One region of the Ruminococcus sp. B05 genome, then DNA from elsewhere that is predicted to be linked to it. Evidence: riboswitches for the same ligand, from Rfam matches in the RefSeq annotation. Region 1 holds a riboswitch; each other region holds the start of a gene.
The links. A riboswitch is a leader RNA that binds a small molecule or an ion and turns the genes downstream of it on or off. The one in region 1 is predicted to bind lysine.
Positions count from the first base shown of each region.

Region 2: linked by a shared signal. The riboswitch ahead of D8Q48_RS10130 (Na+/H+ antiporter NhaC family protein) and the one ahead of dapA (4-hydroxy-tetrahydrodipicolinate synthase) in region 1 are both predicted to bind lysine.
Region 3: linked by a shared signal. The riboswitch ahead of D8Q48_RS14135 (Na+/H+ antiporter NhaC family protein) and the one ahead of dapA (4-hydroxy-tetrahydrodipicolinate synthase) in region 1 are both predicted to bind lysine.

Region 1 is NZ_RBZR01000002.1:216,646-225,132, forward strand. Features, by position in the region: gene D8Q48_RS04010 (glycosyl hydrolase) at 1-2,235, opposite strand, end outside; gene D8Q48_RS04015 (AraC family transcriptional regulator) at 2,406-3,452, opposite strand; gene D8Q48_RS04020 (MATE family efflux transporter) at 3,510-4,862, opposite strand; gene D8Q48_RS04025 (membrane dipeptidase) at 4,916-5,842, opposite strand; gene dapA (4-hydroxy-tetrahydrodipicolinate synthase) at 5,958-6,842, opposite strand; lysine riboswitch at 6,986-7,160, opposite strand; gene D8Q48_RS04035 (aromatic acid exporter family protein) at 7,259-8,284, opposite strand.
Region 2 is NZ_RBZR01000012.1:17,927-26,413, forward strand. Features, by position in the region: gene D8Q48_RS10115 (heparan-alpha-glucosaminide N-acetyltransferase domain-containing protein) at 1-282, shown strand, start outside; gene D8Q48_RS10120 (SPFH domain-containing protein) at 452-1,819, shown strand; gene upp (uracil phosphoribosyltransferase) at 1,956-2,585, shown strand; lysine riboswitch at 2,623-2,793, shown strand; gene D8Q48_RS10130 (Na+/H+ antiporter NhaC family protein) at 2,967-4,517, shown strand; gene D8Q48_RS10135 (HAD family hydrolase) at 4,648-5,451, shown strand; gene D8Q48_RS17560 (hypothetical protein) at 6,157-8,487, shown strand, end outside.
Region 3 is NZ_RBZR01000025.1:2,193-10,679, forward strand. Features, by position in the region: partial or broken gene D8Q48_RS14125 (hypothetical protein) at 1-726, opposite strand, end outside; gene D8Q48_RS14130 (HAD family hydrolase) at 1,432-2,235, opposite strand; gene D8Q48_RS14135 (Na+/H+ antiporter NhaC family protein) at 2,366-3,916, opposite strand; lysine riboswitch at 4,090-4,260, opposite strand; gene upp (uracil phosphoribosyltransferase) at 4,298-4,927, opposite strand; gene D8Q48_RS14145 (SPFH domain-containing protein) at 5,064-6,431, opposite strand; gene D8Q48_RS14150 (heparan-alpha-glucosaminide N-acetyltransferase domain-containing protein) at 6,601-7,719, opposite strand; gene D8Q48_RS14155 (RNA-binding domain-containing protein) at 7,979-8,487, opposite strand, start outside.

The sequences.
Region 1 (8,487 bases):
TGATGCAAATTCAACCTGTTTTTCACATTCATTTCTCTGCTGTGCAAATGATCTGTGTAAGTTTTCCACTACCTCTCCCTCTGTTTCGACAAGCACTGCGATTTCTCCCGGCTCTAATTCTAATGAAACTTTTGTAGCCTTCTGGTCTTTCAGGATTGTCGAATCATTTTCTACACTTCTGTACTCCTGTTTCCATGCATCATAATACTTCACTTTATATTCCAGTGGAAGTGTCACATGTCCTGTAAATTTATCCTCTGCTGATTCATTTAAGAATACAAACAGATTCTTTCCATCTTTTACATAATGACAGAAACTCAAATCTTTAAACTCTGTATCTACAGCAATGTCAAACATGTCTTTATTCTTCAACTCTGCTGAAAGGGAAGCAAGTTTCACTACTTCACAGGATGCAAGTGCTTCCAAATTGTTACCATTAACTGTTCGATCTGGCAGCTTATCTACAAAGATAACTGGGAATTCTGCATGTTCCTTTACAAATTCTACGAAATCTACTGCAATCTGCTCTGTATATGGAACAACCAATGCTTCAAACTTCATTCCGTTCATATACAATACATTGTTTTCCACTTTTCCGTTGTAATCTTTCAGATTTGTCAACATATCTCTGCTCACAATGTTGAAATCAATCTGATGCTCTAAAAGTTCTCTGCAGACTTTCTGCATTGGCATATGCTCGCCAGCCCAGTCAGCTTCACCATCGTACAAAACTGCAACGGATGCTACATGCAAACCATTACTTAGTAATTTGCACATTCTGTCTCCATATTTCATTAATTCTGCAAAATAAGGAAACTGCGGGTTATTTCCTCTTGCATAGAAATGAGGCGGACAATCAATATCTGGGTATTCTGCCATTGAAAATGCATGTGGAACCAGATAATTGATACCTTTTACCAACAGATGATCCAGTAAATATTTCATATCACGGACGCCGAATTTCCATCCGTATGCTCCGAACAGCTCACACATTGTTCTTCCTTTTTTCTTTGGATCCAATTGCCCACATGAAGCTCCCAGTTTTCCCAATGCGTAGTGGAAAAATTCCCCGTCAATATCTGTCATTTGTTTACGAGTCTGTGTCGGTGCCCCGTAAATAATCTGACCTCCAATCACATCAATACCTGCCATATCCTGCCCTGCCATTGCCCGGAAATAATGTGCAGCTCCCATACCCAGTCTGCTGTGTGTTCCATTATCCTCAACAACATGTCCGATATATTCTACTCCATGTGCTTTGCACCAGTTACCTAACTGTTCACTAAAGTTTTTCTGATATAATTTTGAGACAAAGTCCATATAATCAAAGCGAATCTGCAATTGTTTCTCTTTTTCTTCTGTCTCTTCAAATAAATATGGAAGATAGTTTACATACTTCGTACCATATTTTTCTTCCAGCATCTGCTGTAGTTCATCACTCCATGGCAATGGCATCTTTGGCTTTCCTAGTTTTGCATCAAAGCAGACTTCTTTGATATTTCCAAACTGTGGTTCATCTGAAAAGAACCCTGCGATTGTCTTGCCAAATTCCTCTTTATATTGTTTATAATGTGGCTCATAAACTGCCTCTATCTGTGTGCTTGCAGATTCTCTGTCGATCATATTGATATAAGTATCATTTCCGCCATCTGTTTTTGTTTTATAAATGACATGCACGCGCCACTGTCCTTTTGGCAATTCGAAATTTACATAATTGCCTTCCACTTTATCTGTCAAATCAATCGTCTCTTCATGGAATAAATGCCCATTAGCACATCGGATTGCAACAACCGCAAGAATTTTATTGTTTGCCCGTTCTTCCATATCTACCGGATTTCCGATTTCCCAGTATCCAATTGTCGGGCGAAGCATTCTACTTACATCCAATGTCTGATATCCACCACTTCCAAATACATCTGCAACAGTTGTTGTGATATATGTTTTTTTACGCTCTGGATATTTCTCTGCTATCAAGCCATTTGCATATCCTGTCGGAAAATGTTTATCGTCCAGAATCCATATTTGCATTCCATATTTTTTTGCTTCGGCAATGACGATATCCATATCATGCCACCAGCCTTCTTTACAAAATTCATCGTGCGGGCGTGCTTCCACGCAAATTGCTTTAATCCCACACTCATGAATTTTCTCAATCTCTGTTTTCAGAATACTCTCATCTTCACCACGCATCCACAAAAAAGGGAAAATATGATTTTCTTCTACTCGATTACTCATATACTTAAACCTCCTGATTTTTAACTTTGTTTACGTCTTTATCTAGGATGAATTATACTTGAATCTATTTCGAAAAAAATGTATATATTTTCCCTTTCCAATGTAAATTTATGACCTTTTCAGTGTATATTCACGTTAATTCATGTACATTTGCGTCTAAATCTATGTTTCTATATTAACCTGTGATTTCTACGATACATATCCGGTGTCATATCATATTCTTTTTTAAATTTCTTACTAAAATGACTGTAATCAAAACAGCCGACTTCCTGACTGATTTCTGATAATGATTTATCCGTTGTACTCAACATCTCTGCTGCACATTTCATTTGCAATGAATTTACAAGTACCCCAAAAGTCTTACCTGTATACTTTTTCAGCATCCTGCTCATATAAGACTCACTATAATTAAAAAATTCTGCAACATTTTTCAATGTCACTTTATTATAATTCACAGAAATATATCCTAATACTGCAACAACATTTTCATCTGGCTTTCTATCAAGTGGCTTTGAAACCTGTGCAAGCATTTCATAATTTCGGATAATATGAATGAATAGCTGTCGCACATAAAGCTCCAAACTTTGTCTGTACGCATACCTTTTCTCTGTTATTTCCTGAAACATATGCTCGTATACCAGTTTAATCCATTCATCCTGTCCTGTCGGAAAAATAATATATGGACTGACGCTTTTTCCATATAATATATTTTCAAAAAAATCCGCAAGCAAATGTTTTTCTTTAACCATTGCCAAGAAAGATTCATCCAATTGTTTCTTACTCATCAAAATATTTAGCACAATGCTTTCGTCATCAAGTGCCGTAATCGTATGCATCGATTCTGGTGCAAGAATACATAGATCTCCTTCCTTCATTTCAAATGCCTGGTTTTCCACATAATGCGTACATTTTCCACTATATACATACGCAATCTCTACAAAGGAATGATTATGCAATATCGGATAGGAATAGCGACTATGTCTAACCATATTGATTTCAGCGTTTTCTGTTGTTTTCTCCACATCCACAACTGTAATCCCATGATGGTCCTTTGAATATTTCGTATACAGATCTTCCTCTATCTGCAATTGAGGATGCTCTTTCATAAGTTTCTGATAGGTTGCATATTGCATCGGAACTGATAATATTTCTCTATACTGACCTTGGTATAATTTTTTTAAAAATTTTTCCTGCTCTGTTAATTCTTTGAAATCCATCTGTTTATCTCCTGCAATTATGTTTATCTTCCTTCATATTTCCTTTTTCTTCTTCCTCTATGCATCATCCCTTGTCAGTTTTCGAATCCAATTTCCATAATGAGATTCTAAAAATGCCGGGACGCATTTGAAAATCTGATCTGCATTCAAACAGCATACAACAACCGCCGGTGATGCCTTTACAACAAAAGCCATGAAAAGAGATAATGGAATAACAATTCCCCATATGCTGATCAAATCCATTTTAACAACAAACATCGTATTGCCACCGCCTCTAATGATCCCATTATTAGTTGGCATCTGGTAAGACATTCCTACATAAACAACGCTTAATATAATTAGAAATGTGTTTGTCATCTCCATTGTCTCCTGCTTCAAATCATACAAGGACAAGAATGGAACACGGAGGAAGAATAACGCAATTCCGGAACATACACCAATGACAATAAACAATCTCTGTAATCTTTTCGCATAGCTTTTTACCCGTTCGATGTCTCCCACTCCGATTGCTTTTCCTATAATAATTGATGCCGTTGATGCTGCTCCGACCGCTGTGGATTTCATTAACAAAAACAAGGTCGATGCCGCACTGTTTGCTGCGATTGCTGTCGCCGTCATATGACCGAGAATTGCTGTCTGTAAGGCAGTATTCACTCCCCACAATCCTTGTGTAAATACCATTGGAGCGGTAATTTTCGTATAGTCTTTTGCTAACTGCTTATCCAGTGAAAAATAATCCGATAATCTTATCTGTAATTTCTTATCTTTCTTCTTGATATAGAAAATTAGTACAATGATTTCCATAATTCGTGCAGTCAAAGTACCGATTGCTGCTCCGACAATTCCAAGCTCCGGTGCCCCAAAATGCCCGAAAATCAATACATAGTTGATTCCGCAATTTACAAAGAATGTCATCACAGATAACTGAAATGCTATCTTCACTGTCTCGACACTTCGCATTGTTGCCAGTAGTATCTGCGTAATTGCAAAAAACAAATATGTAAATCGAATTACGTTTAAATAACTCACTCCTGCTTCAATAATCGGTCCATCTGTTGTAAATATACCAACTGCCTGATATGGGAAGAAACTCACCAGCCCAAACAATACAACTGCAATAAAAATTGCTGCATACATCGCTATAGCTGCAATCTTCTTCATCGGTCCGGTCTGCTTCTTCCCCCAATACTGACTACAGAAAATAACCAAACCATCTCCCAAAGCTAATAAGAGCTGCTGATAAACAAATTGTATCTGATTTACTGCTGCCGCCCCTGATAATGCGGTTTCACTGTATGCCCCAAGCATTACGTTATCCGCCAGATTGACGCTGATTGTAATGATATTCTGTAATACCAGTGCCACATATATGTTGAAAAAATTTTTATAAAAACCTTTTTGCTGATTCAAAATTATCCCTTCATTCCTTTTTGTTCTTTATATCTCTTTTTACACTATTCCAATCACAGATTCCTACCAATAAACGCCCTCGCATTTTCAAAAAACACTTTCTCGGTCAGTTTCTCTCCAAATCCATGCTCCAACATTGCCTTTCTCAAAACAGGCATCGACTGTACCCCTTGTATACCATCCGGGAATTCTCCGCTGCATCCGTCAAAATCTCCGCCTAACACAAGTACATCTTCGCCACCCAGATTCAGCACAGCATCCATATGTCTTATAATCGCTTCGACATCTTCTGTTCCACCGACAAAATTCCGATAGTAATTCATTCCGATCAATCCCTTTCTTCGAATCAATTCCTGAATCTGTTCTTTCTTTAGATTTCTCGGATGATTACACAATGCTCGTACATTAGAATGCGATGCTATAATTGGTTTGTCCGTCATCTGGAATAAATCTTCTCCCCCTCTATCTGATAAATGTGAAATATCCAGAACAATTCCTTGTTGTAGCAAGAATTTCACGATATCCCGTCCTCTATCCGTCAATCCTTGTGCCTGATTCATAGCCGCACCGCAGGCATATTCATTTTCATAATTCCATGATAATAGAACAAATAAGAAACCAAGTTCACGAATCCGTTCTATGTCTTCCCCCATAATTGATACATCTTCAACTGATAAAAATGCGGCAGCTTTTCCATTCTGGTGCGCATCTTCCATTTCCTTTGCCGATGTGCACAACCGAATTTTATTTTCTGCTTTTTGCAATAATTCTATTGCTTTCTCATAGCTCTTACGAAAAACACTGCTTTCCGTTCCGGGCAAAATCTCTTTTCTATTCTTCCAGATTGCAAAAATCTGCGTGTACGTATCTGCAAATTTTTCTATACGCTGTAAATCTATATCGCAAGTATTTTTTTCCAGACTTTCTCCTTCTTTGATAACCTGTGTCAATGTATCTGCATGACAATCAAAATATTTCATCTTATACTCTCCATTCTAAAATCTGAAAAAGGCAGACACATCCTGGTGCCTGCCTCGTTTTCTCACATTTCTTTTTTGATGACTCACAATATGCTGTGTCAGTCAACCTCTGTTCTTACAGAATTCCAAACTCCTGCATTGCTTTCTTCAACTGTTCTTTGTGCTGTGGCTCCAGTTCTGTCAACGGAGCTCTAAGTGGTCCGCATTCTTTACCAAGCATATTCATAGCTGCTTTTACCGGAATCGGATTCACTTCACAGAATAAGGCATCACACAGTGGAAGTGCCTTTAACTGCATCTGACATGCTTCTGCTGTACTTCCTGATAAATATTTGTAAACCATATCATGAACATATGTCGGTGCCACATTTGACAATACTGAGATTACACCGATTCCTCCTAATGAAAGAAGTGGCACAACCTGATCATCATTTCCAGAATATAAATCTACATTACCATCACATAAATGCATAATCTGTGCTACATTACCGATATCCCCAGATGCCTCTTTGATTCCGACAATATTCTCTACATTCTTTACAAGATGCGCAACTGTTGCCGGCTGGATTGAACAACCTGTACGGCTTGGTACATTATAGAGAATGATTGGAGCTTTCGCTTCCTGTGCAATAGCTGTATAATGTGCGATCAGCCCATTCTGTGTTGCCTTATTATAATATGGTGTTACTAAAAGAAGTCCGTCAGCACCTGCTTCAGACGCCTCTTTAGACAGCTGAACTGCTGTTGCTGTACAATTAGAACCTGTTCCTGCGATAACCGGGATTCTGTGGTTTACTCTCTCAATTGCAAATTTAATCACATCAAGATGTTCCTGCTCTGTCATAGTAGCAGACTCTCCTGTAGTTCCACAAATAATGATGGAATCTGTCTCGTTAGCAATCTGCTCTTCCAGAATCTCGTCTAATTTATCATAGTTTACTTCATAATTATCCTTCATCGGTGTAATAAGTGCTACACCTGCGCCTTTAAAAATTGCCACTTCTTTGTCCTCCTAAATCTTCAACATTGTTGTTACCCTGACGGATTACCTTATATTACTTTGCACGCCACTTATATATGTATATGCATCGCAACATAAAAAGAAACGGCAAGATGCGCCGTTCTAAAATATACATATTGTATATATCAGATAGCTCCCCATCCTGCGATGACAGTCGTGTCGTTCTTCACGCCACGCCCAAGTGATATAGCTCCAGGTTATTCCATATCCTTTCGGCATCTTCTCCTTTTTGATGACTTCTTCTGTCCCTGTCCATCCGACATCATACTCATAAAAAATGCAACCTCTATCTACGTTTCCTAATTAACAATAAAAGTGTAACACTGCCGCCATTTCTTGTCAAGGAAACGACGGCATATATTCATTTTCATTTTTCTTTTTTTACTGAATTCTTGTTATTTTCCTTGATTCCAGTAACGCTGTTTCTGTTTGTCATCTAAACTGTTGACAAAACGTTTTTTATATATAAGGAAGTCTTCCAAATCCATCAAAATATGATACAACATTGCCTGACTTTCAAAATCTTCTCTGGTAGTCGGAAGTTTATCTTCCTTAATATGTTGAAAAATTTCTTTTAATTTGTCCATCTGCGCTGTCGGCTCATTTCGCTCTGTTACATACTCCATCATATATAATACATATTCTGAAATAATCAATGCCTGCTGAGGCATCTTTCGGATTCTCTTCATCTCATAATGCAAGTTATGTATGGTATTGCATTGTTTCATCCGCATCTCAAAATAATTAATATAATATTCCGGATGTGACTGAAATGTATTGTCCTGATATTCATAAGCATCATCAATAAATACATGAATCTGTGATTCCAATTCACGAATTGCTGCCCAAATATCATACTGCATTTCTTTATCCGCAAGATAAGCCGCAATTGCTCCCAGTATCATCTGCATTCTATTCTCTGTATAACGCATGTTTCGCACAAGGTCTTTACGTTGTCCTGCATAATCATAAAACAGATTTAATACTACCGCTACTGTAATTCCTATTAGAACTAACATAAATTCATTAAATACAAAACTTGCTTCAAAATCTCGCTTTGCCATAAAATGCATACCTATCACTGCATTTACCGATATTGTAGCCTTCCATCCAAATTCTTCTGAGACAATTACTATTAAAAATATATAAATACCATATGCCAGCCATTCTGATTGAATCTGGGTAAATACAACCCATGCAAGCACTGATGATACTAAAAACGTCACCAGACGAAACCAGGATAGTTTCACCGTTTCCCATTTTGTTGTAACCAATGTCAGCAAAGCAATACTTCCCGCTGAAATTGCATATTCTAAATTTAATACTTCTGCAACATAAATTGCAGCACTGCTTCCTATTGCAATCTTAATTGCCTGCAGCAATCGTTTTTTCTGCTGCTTCTTTTTCATCAATTTTTTCAATTATATTATCCCCGTTTATTACCTCCCCAAATCTTTGCCCTGCATCTATCTTATCTTGTATTTTTTTACTTTGTCAATTCTTCCTTTTGCAATTTGCACAAAATCGGAAATTTTCACAAATCTCTTTATTTATTATTGGTTGCTTTTCATAGAAATCAAAAGTGAACAGTAACCAGAAGCATTTTTACATAAAAGGCTTCAAC
Region 2 (8,487 bases), on a different contig from region 1:
AGCTTTTGCAGTATCATGCTTGTATTTGCAATTGCATTTTGGATTATGCCGATGATAGAAAAATGGAAATTTGGATATAACAAATTGTGTTATTATTCAAAACAAATATCTAAGATATATGCAGTGCATATCGGTGTGTATTATGTGATTTGTGGTTTCGCTGCATTTTCCGGATTTAATGTAAAAGAGTGTTTGATATGGTCGGTTATAGTGCTGATAGTAACTGATTTGCTTGTACAAGGATACTTAATAATTATGAATAAGATAAAAAGAGTGTGCTAATAATTGATTATTTTTATATGCTACCCTATTTATTGATATTTTCTATAAGTTGTTTTTTGTTATCAAAATTCACTTACTAGCATAAGTGATAGTGAAATTATGTGGATTTCAACTTATTATAAGTGTAAGATAATAATAGGCGAATTATTCTATGGAAGGAGATATAGGTATGGGACTTATTAAAGCAGTTGCAGGAGCGGTAGGCGGAACAATGGCAGATCAATGGAAAGAGTTTTTCTATTGTGAAGCAATGGATAAAAATGTCATGGTGAGGAAAGGACAGAAGCAGACAAGTTCTCGTTCTTCTAATAAAAAAGGCAATGACAATATTATTACAAATGGTAGTGGAATCGCTGTGGCAGATGGTCAGTGTATGATTATTGTAGAACAGGGAAAAGTAGTAGAGATATGTGCAGAATCCGGACAGTTTACATATGATACATCCACAGAGCCAAGTATCTTCTCCGGTAATCTTGGAGATAGTATTTCAAAGACATTTGAAACAATCGGAAAACGATTTACATTTGGCGGCGATACAGGTAAAGATCAGCGAGTTTATTATTTTAATACAAAAGAGTTGATTGATAATAAATTCGGTACGCCAAATCCGATTCCATTCCGTGTTGTAGATTCTAAGATAGGTCTGGATATTGATGTAGCAGTACGATGTTCAGGTGTTTATTCTTATCGAATCAGTGACCCGTTGTTGTTCTACACAAATGTGTGCGGTAATGTGGAGAATGAGTATACGAGAGAAGAAATTGACAGACAGTTAAAAACAGAGTTTATCAGTGCTTTGCAGCCGGCATTTGGACGGCTTTCTGATATGGAGCTGCGTCCGAATCAAATTGTAAATCATACTACAGAGCTGGAAAATGCTATGAATGAAACACTGTCAGCAAAATGGAGTGAGCTTCGTGGACTGAAGGTAGTAAGTATTGCACTTGGTTCAGTGACACTTCCGGAAGAAGATGCAGAGTTGATCAAACAAGCACAGCGTACAGCAATGCTTCAGAATCCAACAATGGCAGCGGCAACTATGGTAGGCGCTCAGGCAGATGCGATGAAAGCAGCAGCAAGCAACGAAGGCGGTGCTATGAACGGCTTTATCGGTATGGGTATGGCTATGAATGCAGGTGGCGGAATGAATGCCCAGAATTTATTTGCAATGGGAGCCCAGCAAGAGGAAGCAAGACGAAGAGAAGAGCTTGAAAGACAGGCGGCGCAAGCAGCACAGACTCCGCCTTCACAGGCAGCACCGGCAGCAGACAGCTGGCAGTGTACATGTGGTGCAACAGTTACAGGAAAATTCTGTTCGGAATGTGGCAGCCCAAAACCGGTACAGGAAGAGGGATGGACATGTTCGTGCGGAGCAGTAAACAAAGGAAAGTTCTGTTCAGAATGTGGCGCCAAAAAACCGGCAGCGGCACCATTGTATCGTTGTGATAAATGTGGTTGGGAACCTGAAGATCCGAAGAATCCGCCAAAATTCTGCCCAGAGTGCGGAGATCCATTTGATGATGCTGATATTCAGTAGAAAGAGTGCGGGGGATTTGTGCTATTAAAACATATGGTTAAGCAGAAAATGGAAACAATTTTTATTAGAAAAGGGTGGTTTCAATACATAAAAATCATTATAATAAAAGGTACGAATACAATGGAGGACGTAGAAAATGAGTAATGTAATTGAGATGACACACCCACTGATCCAGCACAAGATTTCAAGATTGAGAGATAAGAATACAGGAACAGCAGAATTTCGTGCACTTGTAGAAGAGATTGCAATGCTGATGGGGTATGAGGCATTAAAGGATCTGCCACTTGAAGATGTTGAGGTTGAGACTCCGATTGAAACATGCATGACACCTCAGATTGCCGGAAAGAAATTTGCTATTGTACCGATCTTACGTGCAGGTTTGGGAATGGTAAATGGTATTCAGGCTTTAGTGCCGACAGCAAAGATTGGACATATTGGTCTGTATCGTGACGAGGAGACACACGAGCCACATGAGTATTATTGTAAGCTGCCGGATCCGATTGAAGAGCGTTTGATCGTTGTTACAGATCCGATGCTTGCTACAGGCGGTTCAGCAGTTGCAGCAGTTGATTTTATTAAAAAACATGGCGGTAAGAAGATTAAATTCATGGCTATTATCGCTGCTCCGGAAGGAATTAAACGTCTGATGGATGCACATCCGAATATTCAGTTGTATGTAGGCCATATCGACAGAGAGCTGAATAAAGCTGCTTACATCTGCCCAGGACTCGGAGATGCAGGGGATCGTATTTTTGGTACAAAATAGGGGTAGTTTTTGAAAATAAAATATGCTATTATATAAAATGTTTGATAGAGGCGCGGTGATAAGAGTATCCGTCTGGCAATAGTCAAGGGAAGACTGTCAGTAGGAGAAAGGAGAAGCCGCCGAAGGAATGATATTTCCCTGATATGATTCCTGGGCCGGATGCAGAATATGCTCCGGACTGTCACAGGTGTGGAGAGCTATCGAGGATATATGGATTTTTTGATTTATTTATGCCGCGGGCGACTCACCAACAAAGAGATGCCAGCGGCATTTCTTTGTCTAAAAATGGTTGAAGAAGGAGAAGAAAGAGAAAAAATGAGAAACAAGAGAAAAATGGGCGGGTTGCTCTTGGTTGCAATGAGCATATTATGTTTTAGTTCGATGACAGTATTTGCAGCAGACACATCCAAAGAGTATGTGCCAGCAATGTATGCATCAATCTGGTCGTTAGTACCTCCGGTTATTGCGATTGTATTGGCACTTATTACAAAAGAAGTGTATAGTTCATTGTTTGTTGGAGTTTTGATCGGAGGAGCTTTTTGGGCGGGATTCAAACCGGAAGCCACGATATTACATGTATTTCAGGATGGAGTGGTAGGTGTTCTCACTGACAGCTATAATATGGGTATTCTGATATTTTTGATAATCCTTGGTGTTATGGTATGTATGATGAATAAAGCAGGTGGTTCAGCAGCATTTGGACGTTGGGCTAAAGAGCATATTAAGACAAGGGCAGGTGCACAGCTTACAACAATCGCACTTGGAGTTTTAATTTTTATCGATGATTATTTTAACTGTCTGACAGTTGGAAGCGTTATGCGTCCGGTAACAGATAGTCACAATGTGTCACGTGCAAAACTTGCATATTTAATTGATGCAACAGCAGCGCCGATATGTATTATCGCACCGATTTCATCATGGGCAGCAGCAGTAACAGGATTTGTAAAAGGAGAGGACGGATTTTCAATCTTTATTCGTGCGATTCCATATAACTATTATGCGATCCTTACAATTATTATGATGGTGACTTTAGTTCTGGCAAAAGAAGATTATGGTCCGATGAAAGAACATGAAGATAATGCAATTGCGGGCGATCTTTATACAACGGATGACAGACCGTATGAGAGTGCACAGGAAAATGTTATTTATAACAAGGGAAAGGTAATTGATCTGGTATTCCCAATTATTTCACTTATTATTTGCTGTGTTATAGGAATGATCTATTCAGGCGGGTTCTTCTCGGGAACAGGATTTGTAGAAGCATTTTCAGGAAGTGATGCATCTGTTGGACTGATGCTTGGAAGCTTTTTCGCAATGGTGATTACAATTGTATTTTATGCAGTAAGAAAAGTTCTGCGTTTTTCGGATTCTATGGCTTGTATTCCGGATGGATTTAAAGCTATGGTTCCTGCAATCCTGATTCTTACATTTGCCTGGACATTAAAATCAATGACAGATAGCCTTGGTGCAGCTGAATATGTAGCGTCAATAATGAATTCGGCAGCAGGCGGGTTATTAAATCTTCTTCCTGCAATTATATTCCTTGTAGGATGCTTCCTGGCATTTGCAACAGGTACTTCATGGGGAACATTCGGAATATTGATTCCTATTGTAGTTGCTGTATTTCAGGGAACAAATGAAACAATGATGATCATTTCCATTTCAGCTTGTATGGCAGGAGCTGTATGTGGAGATCATTGTTCGCCAATTTCAGATACAACAATTATGGCTTCAGCAGGAGCACAATGTAATCATGTAAATCACGTATCAACACAGTTGCCATATGCAATAACAGTTGCAGCTGTTTCATGTATCACATATGTAATTGCAGGTGTGATACAGAATGCGGTTATTTGCCTGGCAATCGGAATTGCATTGCAGATTTTGGTGCTTCTTGCAATTCGAAATCATACAAGAAATAAAGAAAATTAAAAAGTAGTAGAAAAGAGACTAACTTTTTGGGTGTTTCCTAAAAACGAGAGTCTCTTTTTCTTTGACTAAATATAAATCTGCGTTATAATTACTTCAAACTAGGTAAAGCAAGCGAAGGGAGAAGAAACGAATGAAACCAATATTTTTTATAGATTATGATAATACAATTTTCAGTCATCAGACATGGCAGATTCCGGAAAGTACACTATGTGCGCTTGAGCAGTTGCAAAAGGACGGATATAAACTAGTTATTGCAAGTGGAAGAGCATTTCGAAATAATTCACTTCCCGAAGAATTTCAAGGACGTATAACTCCGGATTGTCTGGTTAGTGCAAATGGCGCTATTGTTGAGATAGAAGGAAAATTAGTAAAAGAAAAATATTTTGATAAGGATTTACAGAGAAGAATATTAGATTACGTTGTAGAAAAAAATTATTGTCTGTTATCTGGCCAGGGCAATGATTGGTGTACTTCCAGCATTGAGCGATTCAAGGAGACCGCATCTCCAAAACAGCAGCAGTTATTGCCAAAGAGTGGGGACGCATACAAGGCGTTGTATGAAAAACAGATTCCGTCGATGTTTTTAGCAGATACAAAAGAAGCAATTGCTGATGTACAGGAGCATTTCCCAGAGACAAAGCTTTTGTGTATGGGGGATGAGCTTGGTGGTGCAGATATGATTCCGAAAGAGAATGGAAAGGTTAAAGGTGCGGAGTGTGTTATGGACTATTATCATGCATCCTGGGATGATATTATTGCAATCGGGGATAGCATGAATGACATAGAGTTGATTCGGGCAGCCGGATTTGGGATTGCTATGGGAAATGCGATGGATGAGGTGCAGGAAGCGGCAGATTATGTTGCAAAGCATATTGACCAGAACGGATTTGTGGATGCGGTTTCCAAGGCAAGAGAAGTGATAGCCAAAAGATGAATGAATTATCAGAAAAAACAGCATAATTTTGATTCGAAGAAAGAAAATTTAAAATAAAAAACGTAAAATATTGACAAAATAAGATTCGGGTGTTAAACTATAGGCAATTCGAAAGAAGGAAATATTATAGAGTAGGAGGTAGAGGTCCAATGGACGATATTAGTTCGATTACAACTCAATATGTTAGTGGTATGGCGGATGAAAGGTCCAATAATAAGAGATCTTTACAATAATCCAGCAGACATATTGAACATAGATACCACATAAGATAGGATTTCATAAGATGTGTAAAGAAACATCAGATGTAAATCAGATCAAATAGCGAGATACCCGATTATAGATGGAATAATTAAGTAAGTATTTGGAATATCGAAGTAAGGATACTGCAGGTATTGAACAGTTATAGAAAGAATAATCCGGGAGATAACGCGAAAATAAAATAATAAAAAATTGAATAGAGAAAAAGAAATAGAAAATGCATCTGCAATGTCAATTGTGGATGCATTTTTTTGACATTGTGAAGCACTTATGGTAAACTAAGAAATGATTATCGGGGAGTCTACCCTTTGATAATTATAAGTAGGATAAATATAAAAAATATTGAGTTACAAAATCAATAAGAGACACTAAGAAACGGATACATTTTAAGAGAGTATAAATAATTTAGAGAAAGAAACGACAGAGTAAGTTTACGAGGTGAGTACAGTGGACAAGTATGAGTATAAGCTGAAGACAGAACAAATGCTTGAACTGATGGAAGATGGTGCATACAGCAGAGCAGCAGAACTTGCAGATAGTATTGACTGGCGAAGAGTTCGTAATACTACAATGCTGATGAATGTAAGTGACATATATGAAAAAAGCAGAGATTATCATAAGAGTTTCGAAGTCTTGAAAATTGCTTATCATAGGGCAGAAGGAAGTAGAAAGATCGTATATCGCCTGTGTACACTTGCATTGAAAACAAGAAATGTAGATGAGGCAATAGATTATTATGATGAGTTCCTTCATATTGCACCAAAGGATCCAAATCAGTACATTTTAAAATACCAGATTTTAAAAGTACAGAGAGCTCCGATCGAGCAACAGATTGATGCACTCGAATCATTTAAAAAGGCAGAGTATGTGGAAGAGTGGGCATATGAGCTTGCTAAATTATACGAACGGGCAGGCAAGATTACGGAGTGTCTGGAAGAGTGTGATGACCTGATTTTATGGTTCAGCGAAGGAAAATATGTATATCAGGCGATGGAACTGAAGATGCGTTATAAACCGCTGACACCATCACAGCAGGAAAAGTATAATAGAAGATATGAAAAGCCAGGAACTACTACAGAAGAATTGCCTGATTTAAATAATGTAGATGAGAATGGCGTTAAGGTGGCAGCGAAACCTGTTTCGTCAACACAAGAGCAGACTGAGGAAGATGCAGCTAAGACAGCGGAAAAGGCAGAATCAGATAAATCAGCAGAGAGTGAGCCAGATATTAAAATTCCGGTAGTTGAAGAAACTTTAGCAAACAAATTTGTAGATGAGGATGTTGTAAAAGCAGAGGTTCGTGCAAAAGCGAAAGCAGAGATTTTAGGAGAAGCAGATTCTTTTGAACCTACTTCAATTGATTCATTAACAGAGGCGATAAGAAAAGCGGCAGAGACAGAAACTGCGGAGCAAGAGGCGTTAGAGGAAAAAGAAGAACAAGAGCCGGAAGAAATTGCAGAAAAAACAGAATCTTCCGAAGACGTGAAGGAACAGGTACTTGCTTCAAAAGAAGATTCCGTTGATGTAGAAACAGAATCAGAAGTCGAGGAGAAACAGCCAGAGAAGAAAAAAATCGGTAATACAATGCGTTTAGATGAGGCATTGAAGGCTTTATTACACATTGATGGTTCAGATAGCGGTTCTAGAGAAAGTTCAGACGAAGAAGCTGAGAAAAAAGAGGATGATTTGTCGGATTTGAATGATGCAATTGAAGATATTGAAGATGTTGTGGATTTAAGTCTGGTGCAGAAGGTAGAACAGAAGCGAGCACAGAAAAAAGCACTGGAAGCAGTGAAAGATGTCAAGGTTGATTCGGATTTAGAAGAACTTAGTATGAAAAAACTAAAATCTAAATCTGAAACAACAGTAAATCTGGATGATACATTGCCAATGAATCTGGATGATACAGTAGAAATGTCGCCGGAAGAGATAATAGCTATGTATGGTGGAACTGAGGAAACTATCGAGGAAGAATCAGAAGCCGAGGAAATCATCGAACCGGAAGAGGAAGAAATCATCGAGGAAGAACCGGAAGCCGAGGAGATTATCGAACCGGAAGAGGAAGAAATCATCGAGGAAGAACCGGAAGCCGAGGAGATTATCGAACCGGAAGAGGAAGAAATCATCGAGGAAGAACCGGAAGCCGAGGAGATTATGGAACCGGAAGAGGAAGAAATTATCGAGGAAGAACCGGAGGCCGAGGAGATTATCGAACCGGATGAGGAAGAACCGATAGATGAGGATGAAATTCTCGAAGTAGAACAGGTACTTGAGGCAAAATATATTGAGCCGGCAGATGAGGAAGAAGATCAGCTGGATAATCAAGTGACAGCAAGAATGAGCCTTGAAGAATTGTTTGCTGCATGGGATGAAGAAGACGCTTTGGCAGAAGCGGAAGAATTTGAAGAAGCAGAAGCCGAGGAAATCATCGAAGAGAAGCCGGAAGCCGAGGAGATTGTTGAACCGGAGGCTGAAGAAATTATCGAAGAGAAGCCGGAAGCTGAGGAGATTATCGAACCAGAAGAGGAAGAAATCATCGAAGAGGAGCCGGAAGCTGAGGAGATTATTGAACCGGAAGCCGAAGAAATCACCGAAGAGAAGCCGGAAGCTGAGGAGATTATCGAACCGGAAGCTGAAGAAATCATCGAAGAGGAGCCAGAAGCCGAGGAGACTGTTGAACCGGAAGTTGAAGAAATCATCGAAGAGGAGCCAGAAACCGAGGGTATATCAGAAGAAGATATTTTGAATTTAGATTCGGCAGAAGAATGGTCAGATGAT
Region 3 (8,487 bases), on a different contig from region 1:
TGCATCTTCCTCAGTCTGCTCTTGTGTTGACGAAACAGGTTTCGCTGCCACCTTAACGCCATTCTCATCTACATTATTTAAATCAGGCAATTCTTCTGTAGTAGTTCCTGGCTTTTCATATCTTCTATTATACTTTTCCTGCTGTGATGGTGTCAGCGGTTTATAACGCATCTTCAGTTCCATCGCCTGATATACATATTTTCCTTCGCTGAACCATAAAATCAGGTCATCACACTCTTCCAGACACTCCGTAATCTTGCCTGCCCGTTCGTATAATTTAGCAAGCTCATATGCCCACTCTTCCACATACTCTGCCTTTTTAAATGATTCGAGTGCATCAATCTGTTGCTCGATCGGAGCTCTCTGTACTTTTAAAATCTGGTATTTTAAAATGTACTGATTTGGATCCTTTGGTGCAATATGAAGGAACTCATCATAATAATCTATTGCCTCATCTACATTTCTTGTTTTCAATGCAAGTGTACACAGGCGATATACGATCTTTCTACTTCCTTCTGCCCTATGATAAGCAATTTTCAAGACTTCGAAACTCTTATGATAATCTCTGCTTTTTTCATATATGTCACTTACATTCATCAGCATTGTAGTATTACGAACTCTTCGCCAGTCAATACTATCTGCAAGTTCTGCTGCTCTGCTGTATGCACCATCTTCCATCAGTTCAAGCATTTGTTCTGTCTTCAGCTTATACTCATACTTGTCCACTGTACTCACCTCGTAAACTTACTCTGTCGTTTCTTTCTCTAAATTATTTATACTCTCTTAAAATGTATCCGTTTCTTAGTGTCTCTTATTGATTTTGTAACTCAATATTTTTTATATTTATCCTACTTATAATTATCAAAGGGTAGACTCCCCGATAATCATTTCTTAGTTTACCATAAGTGCTTCACAATGTCAAAAAAATGCATCCACAATTGACATTGCAGATGCATTTTCTATTTCTTTTTCTCTATTCAATTTTTTATTATTTTATTTTCGCGTTATCTCCCGGATTATTCTTTCTATAACTGTTCAATACCTGCAGTATCCTTACTTCGATATTCCAAATACTTACTTAATTATTCCATCTATAATCGGGTATCTCGCTATTTGATCTGATTTACATCTGATGTTTCTTTACACATCTTATGAAATCCTATCTTATGTGGTATCTATGTTCAATATGTCTGCTGGATTATTGTAAAGATCTCTTATTATTGGACCTTTCATCCGCCATACCACTAACATATTGAGTTGTAATCGAACTAATATCGTCCATTGGACCTCTACCTCCTACTCTATAATATTTCCTTCTTTCGAATTGCCTATAGTTTAACACCCGAATCTTATTTTGTCAATATTTTACGTTTTTTATTTTAAATTTTCTTTCTTCGAATCAAAATTATGCTGTTTTTTCTGATAATTCATTCATCTTTTGGCTATCACTTCTCTTGCCTTGGAAACCGCATCCACAAATCCGTTCTGGTCAATATGCTTTGCAACATAATCTGCCGCTTCCTGCACCTCATCCATCGCATTTCCCATAGCAATCCCAAATCCGGCTGCCCGAATCAACTCTATGTCATTCATGCTATCCCCGATTGCAATAATATCATCCCAGGATGCATGATAATAGTCCATAACACACTCCGCACCTTTAACCTTTCCATTCTCTTTCGGAATCATATCTGCACCACCAAGCTCATCCCCCATACACAAAAGCTTTGTCTCTGGGAAATGCTCCTGTACATCAGCAATTGCTTCTTTTGTATCTGCTAAAAACATCGACGGAATCTGTTTTTCATACAACGCCTTGTATGCGTCCCCACTCTTTGGCAATAACTGCTGCTGTTTTGGAGATGCGGTCTCCTTGAATCGCTCAATGCTGGAAGTACACCAATCATTGCCCTGGCCAGATAACAGACAATAATTTTTTTCTACAACGTAATCTAATATTCTTCTCTGTAAATCCTTATCAAAATATTTTTCTTTTACTAATTTTCCTTCTATCTCAACAATAGCGCCATTTGCACTAACCAGACAATCCGGAGTTATACGTCCTTGAAATTCTTCGGGAAGTGAATTATTTCGAAATGCTCTTCCACTTGCAATAACTAGTTTATATCCGTCCTTTTGCAACTGCTCAAGCGCACATAGTGTACTTTCCGGAATCTGCCATGTCTGATGACTGAAAATTGTATTATCATAATCTATAAAAAATATTGGTTTCATTCGTTTCTTCTCCCTTCGCTTGCTTTACCTAGTTTGAAGTAATTATAACGCAGATTTATATTTAGTCAAAGAAAAAGAGACTCTCGTTTTTAGGAAACACCCAAAAAGTTAGTCTCTTTTCTACTACTTTTTAATTTTCTTTATTTCTTGTATGATTTCGAATTGCAAGAAGCACCAAAATCTGCAATGCAATTCCGATTGCCAGGCAAATAACCGCATTCTGTATCACACCTGCAATTACATATGTGATACATGAAACAGCTGCAACTGTTATTGCATATGGCAACTGTGTTGATACGTGATTTACATGATTACATTGTGCTCCTGCTGAAGCCATAATTGTTGTATCTGAAATTGGCGAACAATGATCTCCACATACAGCTCCTGCCATACAAGCTGAAATGGAAATGATCATCATTGTTTCATTTGTTCCCTGAAATACAGCAACTACAATAGGAATCAATATTCCGAATGTTCCCCATGAAGTACCTGTTGCAAATGCCAGGAAGCATCCTACAAGGAATATAATTGCAGGAAGAAGATTTAATAACCCGCCTGCTGCCGAATTCATTATTGACGCTACATATTCAGCTGCACCAAGGCTATCTGTCATTGATTTTAATGTCCAGGCAAATGTAAGAATCAGGATTGCAGGAACCATAGCTTTAAATCCATCCGGAATACAAGCCATAGAATCCGAAAAACGCAGAACTTTTCTTACTGCATAAAATACAATTGTAATCACCATTGCGAAAAAGCTTCCAAGCATCAGTCCAACAGATGCATCACTTCCTGAAAATGCTTCTACAAATCCTGTTCCCGAGAAGAACCCGCCTGAATAGATCATTCCTATAACACAGCAAATAATAAGTGAAATAATTGGGAATACCAGATCAATTACCTTTCCCTTGTTATAAATAACATTTTCCTGTGCACTCTCATACGGTCTGTCATCCGTTGTATAAAGATCGCCCGCAATTGCATTATCTTCATGTTCTTTCATCGGACCATAATCTTCTTTTGCCAGAACTAAAGTCACCATCATAATAATTGTAAGGATCGCATAATAGTTATATGGAATCGCACGAATAAAGATTGAAAATCCGTCCTCTCCTTTTACAAATCCTGTTACTGCTGCTGCCCATGATGAAATCGGTGCGATAATACATATCGGCGCTGCTGTTGCATCAATTAAATATGCAAGTTTTGCACGTGACACATTGTGACTATCTGTTACCGGACGCATAACGCTTCCAACTGTCAGACAGTTAAAATAATCATCGATAAAAATTAAAACTCCAAGTGCGATTGTTGTAAGCTGTGCACCTGCCCTTGTCTTAATATGCTCTTTAGCCCAACGTCCAAATGCTGCTGAACCACCTGCTTTATTCATCATACATACCATAACACCAAGGATTATCAAAAATATCAGAATACCCATATTATAGCTGTCAGTGAGAACACCTACCACTCCATCCTGAAATACATGTAATATCGTGGCTTCCGGTTTGAATCCCGCCCAAAAAGCTCCTCCGATCAAAACTCCAACAAACAATGAACTATACACTTCTTTTGTAATAAGTGCCAATACAATCGCAATAACCGGAGGTACTAACGACCAGATTGATGCATACATTGCTGGCACATACTCTTTGGATGTGTCTGCTGCAAATACTGTCATCGAACTAAAACATAATATGCTCATTGCAACCAAGAGCAACCCGCCCATTTTTCTCTTGTTTCTCATTTTTTCTCTTTCTTCTCCTTCTTCAACCATTTTTAGACAAAGAAATGCCGCTGGCATCTCTTTGTTGGTGAGTCGCCCGCGGCATAAATAAATCAAAAAATCCATATATCCTCGATAGCTCTCCACACCTGTGACAGTCCGGAGCATATTCTGCATCCGGCCCAGGAATCATATCAGGGAAATATCATTCCTTCGGCGGCTTCTCCTTTCTCCTACTGACAGTCTTCCCTTGACTATTGCCAGACGGATACTCTTATCACCGCGCCTCTATCAAACATTTTATATAATAGCATATTTTATTTTCAAAAACTACCCCTATTTTGTACCAAAAATACGATCCCCTGCATCTCCGAGTCCTGGGCAGATGTAAGCAGCTTTATTCAGCTCTCTGTCGATATGGCCTACATACAACTGAATATTCGGATGTGCATCCATCAGACGTTTAATTCCTTCCGGAGCAGCGATAATAGCCATGAATTTAATCTTCTTACCGCCATGTTTTTTAATAAAATCAACTGCTGCAACTGCTGAACCGCCTGTAGCAAGCATCGGATCTGTAACAACGATCAAACGCTCTTCAATCGGATCCGGCAGCTTACAATAATACTCATGTGGCTCGTGTGTCTCCTCGTCACGATACAGACCAATATGTCCAATCTTTGCTGTCGGCACTAAAGCCTGAATACCATTTACCATTCCCAAACCTGCACGTAAGATCGGTACAATAGCAAATTTCTTTCCGGCAATCTGAGGTGTCATGCATGTTTCAATCGGAGTCTCAACCTCAACATCTTCAAGTGGCAGATCCTTTAATGCCTCATACCCCATCAGCATTGCAATCTCTTCTACAAGTGCACGAAATTCTGCTGTTCCTGTATTCTTATCTCTCAATCTTGAAATCTTGTGCTGGATCAGTGGGTGTGTCATCTCAATTACATTACTCATTTTCTACGTCCTCCATTGTATTCGTACCTTTTATTATAATGATTTTTATGTATTGAAACCACCCTTTTCTAATAAAAATTGTTTCCATTTTCTGCTTAACCATATGTTTTAATAGCACAAATCCCCCGCACTCTTTCTACTGAATATCAGCATCATCAAATGGATCTCCGCACTCTGGGCAGAATTTTGGCGGATTCTTCGGATCTTCAGGTTCCCAACCACATTTATCACAACGATACAATGGTGCCGCTGCCGGTTTTTTGGCGCCACATTCTGAACAGAACTTTCCTTTGTTTACTGCTCCGCACGAACATGTCCATCCCTCTTCCTGTACCGGTTTTGGGCTGCCACATTCCGAACAGAATTTTCCTGTAACTGTTGCACCACATGTACACTGCCAGCTGTCTGCTGCCGGTGCTGCCTGTGAAGGCGGAGTCTGTGCTGCTTGCGCCGCCTGTCTTTCAAGCTCTTCTCTTCGTCTTGCTTCCTCTTGCTGGGCTCCCATTGCAAATAAATTCTGGGCATTCATTCCGCCACCTGCATTCATAGCCATACCCATACCGATAAAGCCGTTCATAGCACCGCCTTCGTTGCTTGCTGCTGCTTTCATCGCATCTGCCTGAGCGCCTACCATAGTTGCCGCTGCCATTGTTGGATTCTGAAGCATTGCTGTACGCTGTGCTTGTTTGATCAACTCTGCATCTTCTTCCGGAAGTGTCACTGAACCAAGTGCAATACTTACTACCTTCAGTCCACGAAGCTCACTCCATTTTGCTGACAGTGTTTCATTCATAGCATTTTCCAGCTCTGTAGTATGATTTACAATTTGATTCGGACGCAGCTCCATATCAGAAAGCCGTCCAAATGCCGGCTGCAAAGCACTGATAAACTCTGTTTTTAACTGTCTGTCAATTTCTTCTCTCGTATACTCATTCTCCACATTACCGCACACATTTGTGTAGAACAACAACGGGTCACTGATTCGATAAGAATAAACACCTGAACATCGTACTGCTACATCAATATCCAGACCTATCTTAGAATCTACAACACGGAATGGAATCGGATTTGGCGTACCGAATTTATTATCAATCAACTCTTTTGTATTAAAATAATAAACTCGCTGATCTTTACCTGTATCGCCGCCAAATGTAAATCGTTTTCCGATTGTTTCAAATGTCTTTGAAATACTATCTCCAAGATTACCGGAGAAGATACTTGGCTCTGTGGATGTATCATATGTAAACTGTCCGGATTCTGCACATATCTCTACTACTTTTCCCTGTTCTACAATAATCATACACTGACCATCTGCCACAGCGATTCCACTACCATTTGTAATAATATTGTCATTGCCTTTTTTATTAGAAGAACGAGAACTTGTCTGCTTCTGTCCTTTCCTCACCATGACATTTTTATCCATTGCTTCACAATAGAAAAACTCTTTCCATTGATCTGCCATTGTTCCGCCTACCGCTCCTGCAACTGCTTTAATAAGTCCCATACCTATATCTCCTTCCATAGAATAATTCGCCTATTATTATCTTACACTTATAATAAGTTGAAATCCACATAATTTCACTATCACTTATGCTAGTAAGTGAATTTTGATAACAAAAAACAACTTATAGAAAATATCAATAAATAGGGTAGCATATAAAAATAATCAATTATTAGCACACTCTTTTTATCTTATTCATAATTATTAAGTATCCTTGTACAAGCAAATCAGTTACTATCAGCACTATAACCGACCATATCAAACACTCTTTTACATTAAATCCGGAAAATGCAGCGAAACCACAAATCACATAATACACACCGATATGCACTGCATATATCTTAGATATTTGTTTTGAATAATAACACAATTTGTTATATCCAAATTTCCATTTTTCTATCATCGGCATAATCCAAAATGCAATTGCAAATACAAGCATGATACTGCAAAAGCTTCCGACTACTTTTGCCAGGCCCGGCGTTCTGTACTGTTCAATCATATAGTTAAAAAATCTGTCAACTGTAGGGTGTGTCATTATGCAGCATGCAAACCATATCACTGCTATAATTCCACATATTATACCACTCTTTTTATAAAAATCTCCTTTTTCATCTTCAGGAACTCTTCTGATCACTTTTCCAAAAACATATCCTAAAAATACATAACTCAAATACGGAAAGAAACAAAAGCTTGTTTCACCTTTTCCGCCAAATGTCATATCCAAAATCCAGTTAAGTACCTGATTATCAGAAACTAACATCTTTGTAAATGGTGATACGATTCCTACTATTACAGCACTGATTACATATCCACTGATCTTTACATTTAATTTTCTATATATCGCAAGCACAAGATAACACATACCTGATATAAAAAATATATTTACAAATGTAAGTGCTGCATACATGTTTTGTGCATATAATTCTCTGCTGCCTGCGACTTCTCCTGTAATCACATTTCTAATATTGAAACTAATTAACAAAGCTGCGGCATAACATAAATTACTTAATCCCTGATACAATAACAGTCTCACACCATTTTTAACCATATCTTCTGGCTTAGAATGTCGTGTAAAAACACTTCCAAATCCCATAGTAAATAAATATAAGCAAGCACCTGTCGGCATAAACAGTGCAAACATAATTTTATGTACATTCGATTCTGCTGCTTCCACGCCTGCTATTATCTGAAATGAATGTATAAATACTATCATGATCATTAGGAAACCTTTTACCAGATCAAGTTCCCGCTGTCGACCTGTATTCACTTCTCTGTCCTGTAAAGATAACATATTTTTCACCTCTTTCACTGTTGTCCCTATTATTAGCGCATCATATTTATCATTATATGCTTATACAATCAGTTTATCATTGAGGCATCTATTGTTCAATTCTGTTTTTTATTCTTATAACACATTGGTGTCAGGCACCCATTAATTTTTAAATCACTTGCATAACAGGTGGTTTAGGATTTCTATCCAATAAAAGAAGCATGCGAAAAACTCGCTGCCGCTCAGATAGTTTCCACATGCCTCTTTAACATATAACATTCTAATTTACCCTATATTTTACCCCACGTCCTGCTCCTCTTCGTGTAATTACATTTTTATCCAGAAGGCCGTTGAGAACTCTTATTGTCTTATCTTTTCCCAAACCTGTAGCCTTCGCAAGCTCTGACCGTGTCATTTCATCCTTCTCTCTTAGTAACTTCCAAATCATCTTTTCTTCTGTTGCTAAATCTTTCATATCTGTGAAAACCGGGAGTACTACCTGAATAGAATTCGAAAACACTTTATATTTTGGTTTTTCGATTGCATCTTTATATGCGTAATTAATTCGCATGATTCCGGTTCCGAATTTCTCTATATATTTCAATCTAAAAAACACATTCCGTATAATTGGATTTCGTAATATTGAAATCTGTCCGTTTAGGTATTCTTCCTCATTAATTCCTTCCGGTAATCCACCTGGCGAATTAATTTCAATTCGATCCGAATACATGCTCACCTTTATAGAAGCTTTTACATCCCACATTCTATGGACCAAAGCATTTGCAATCG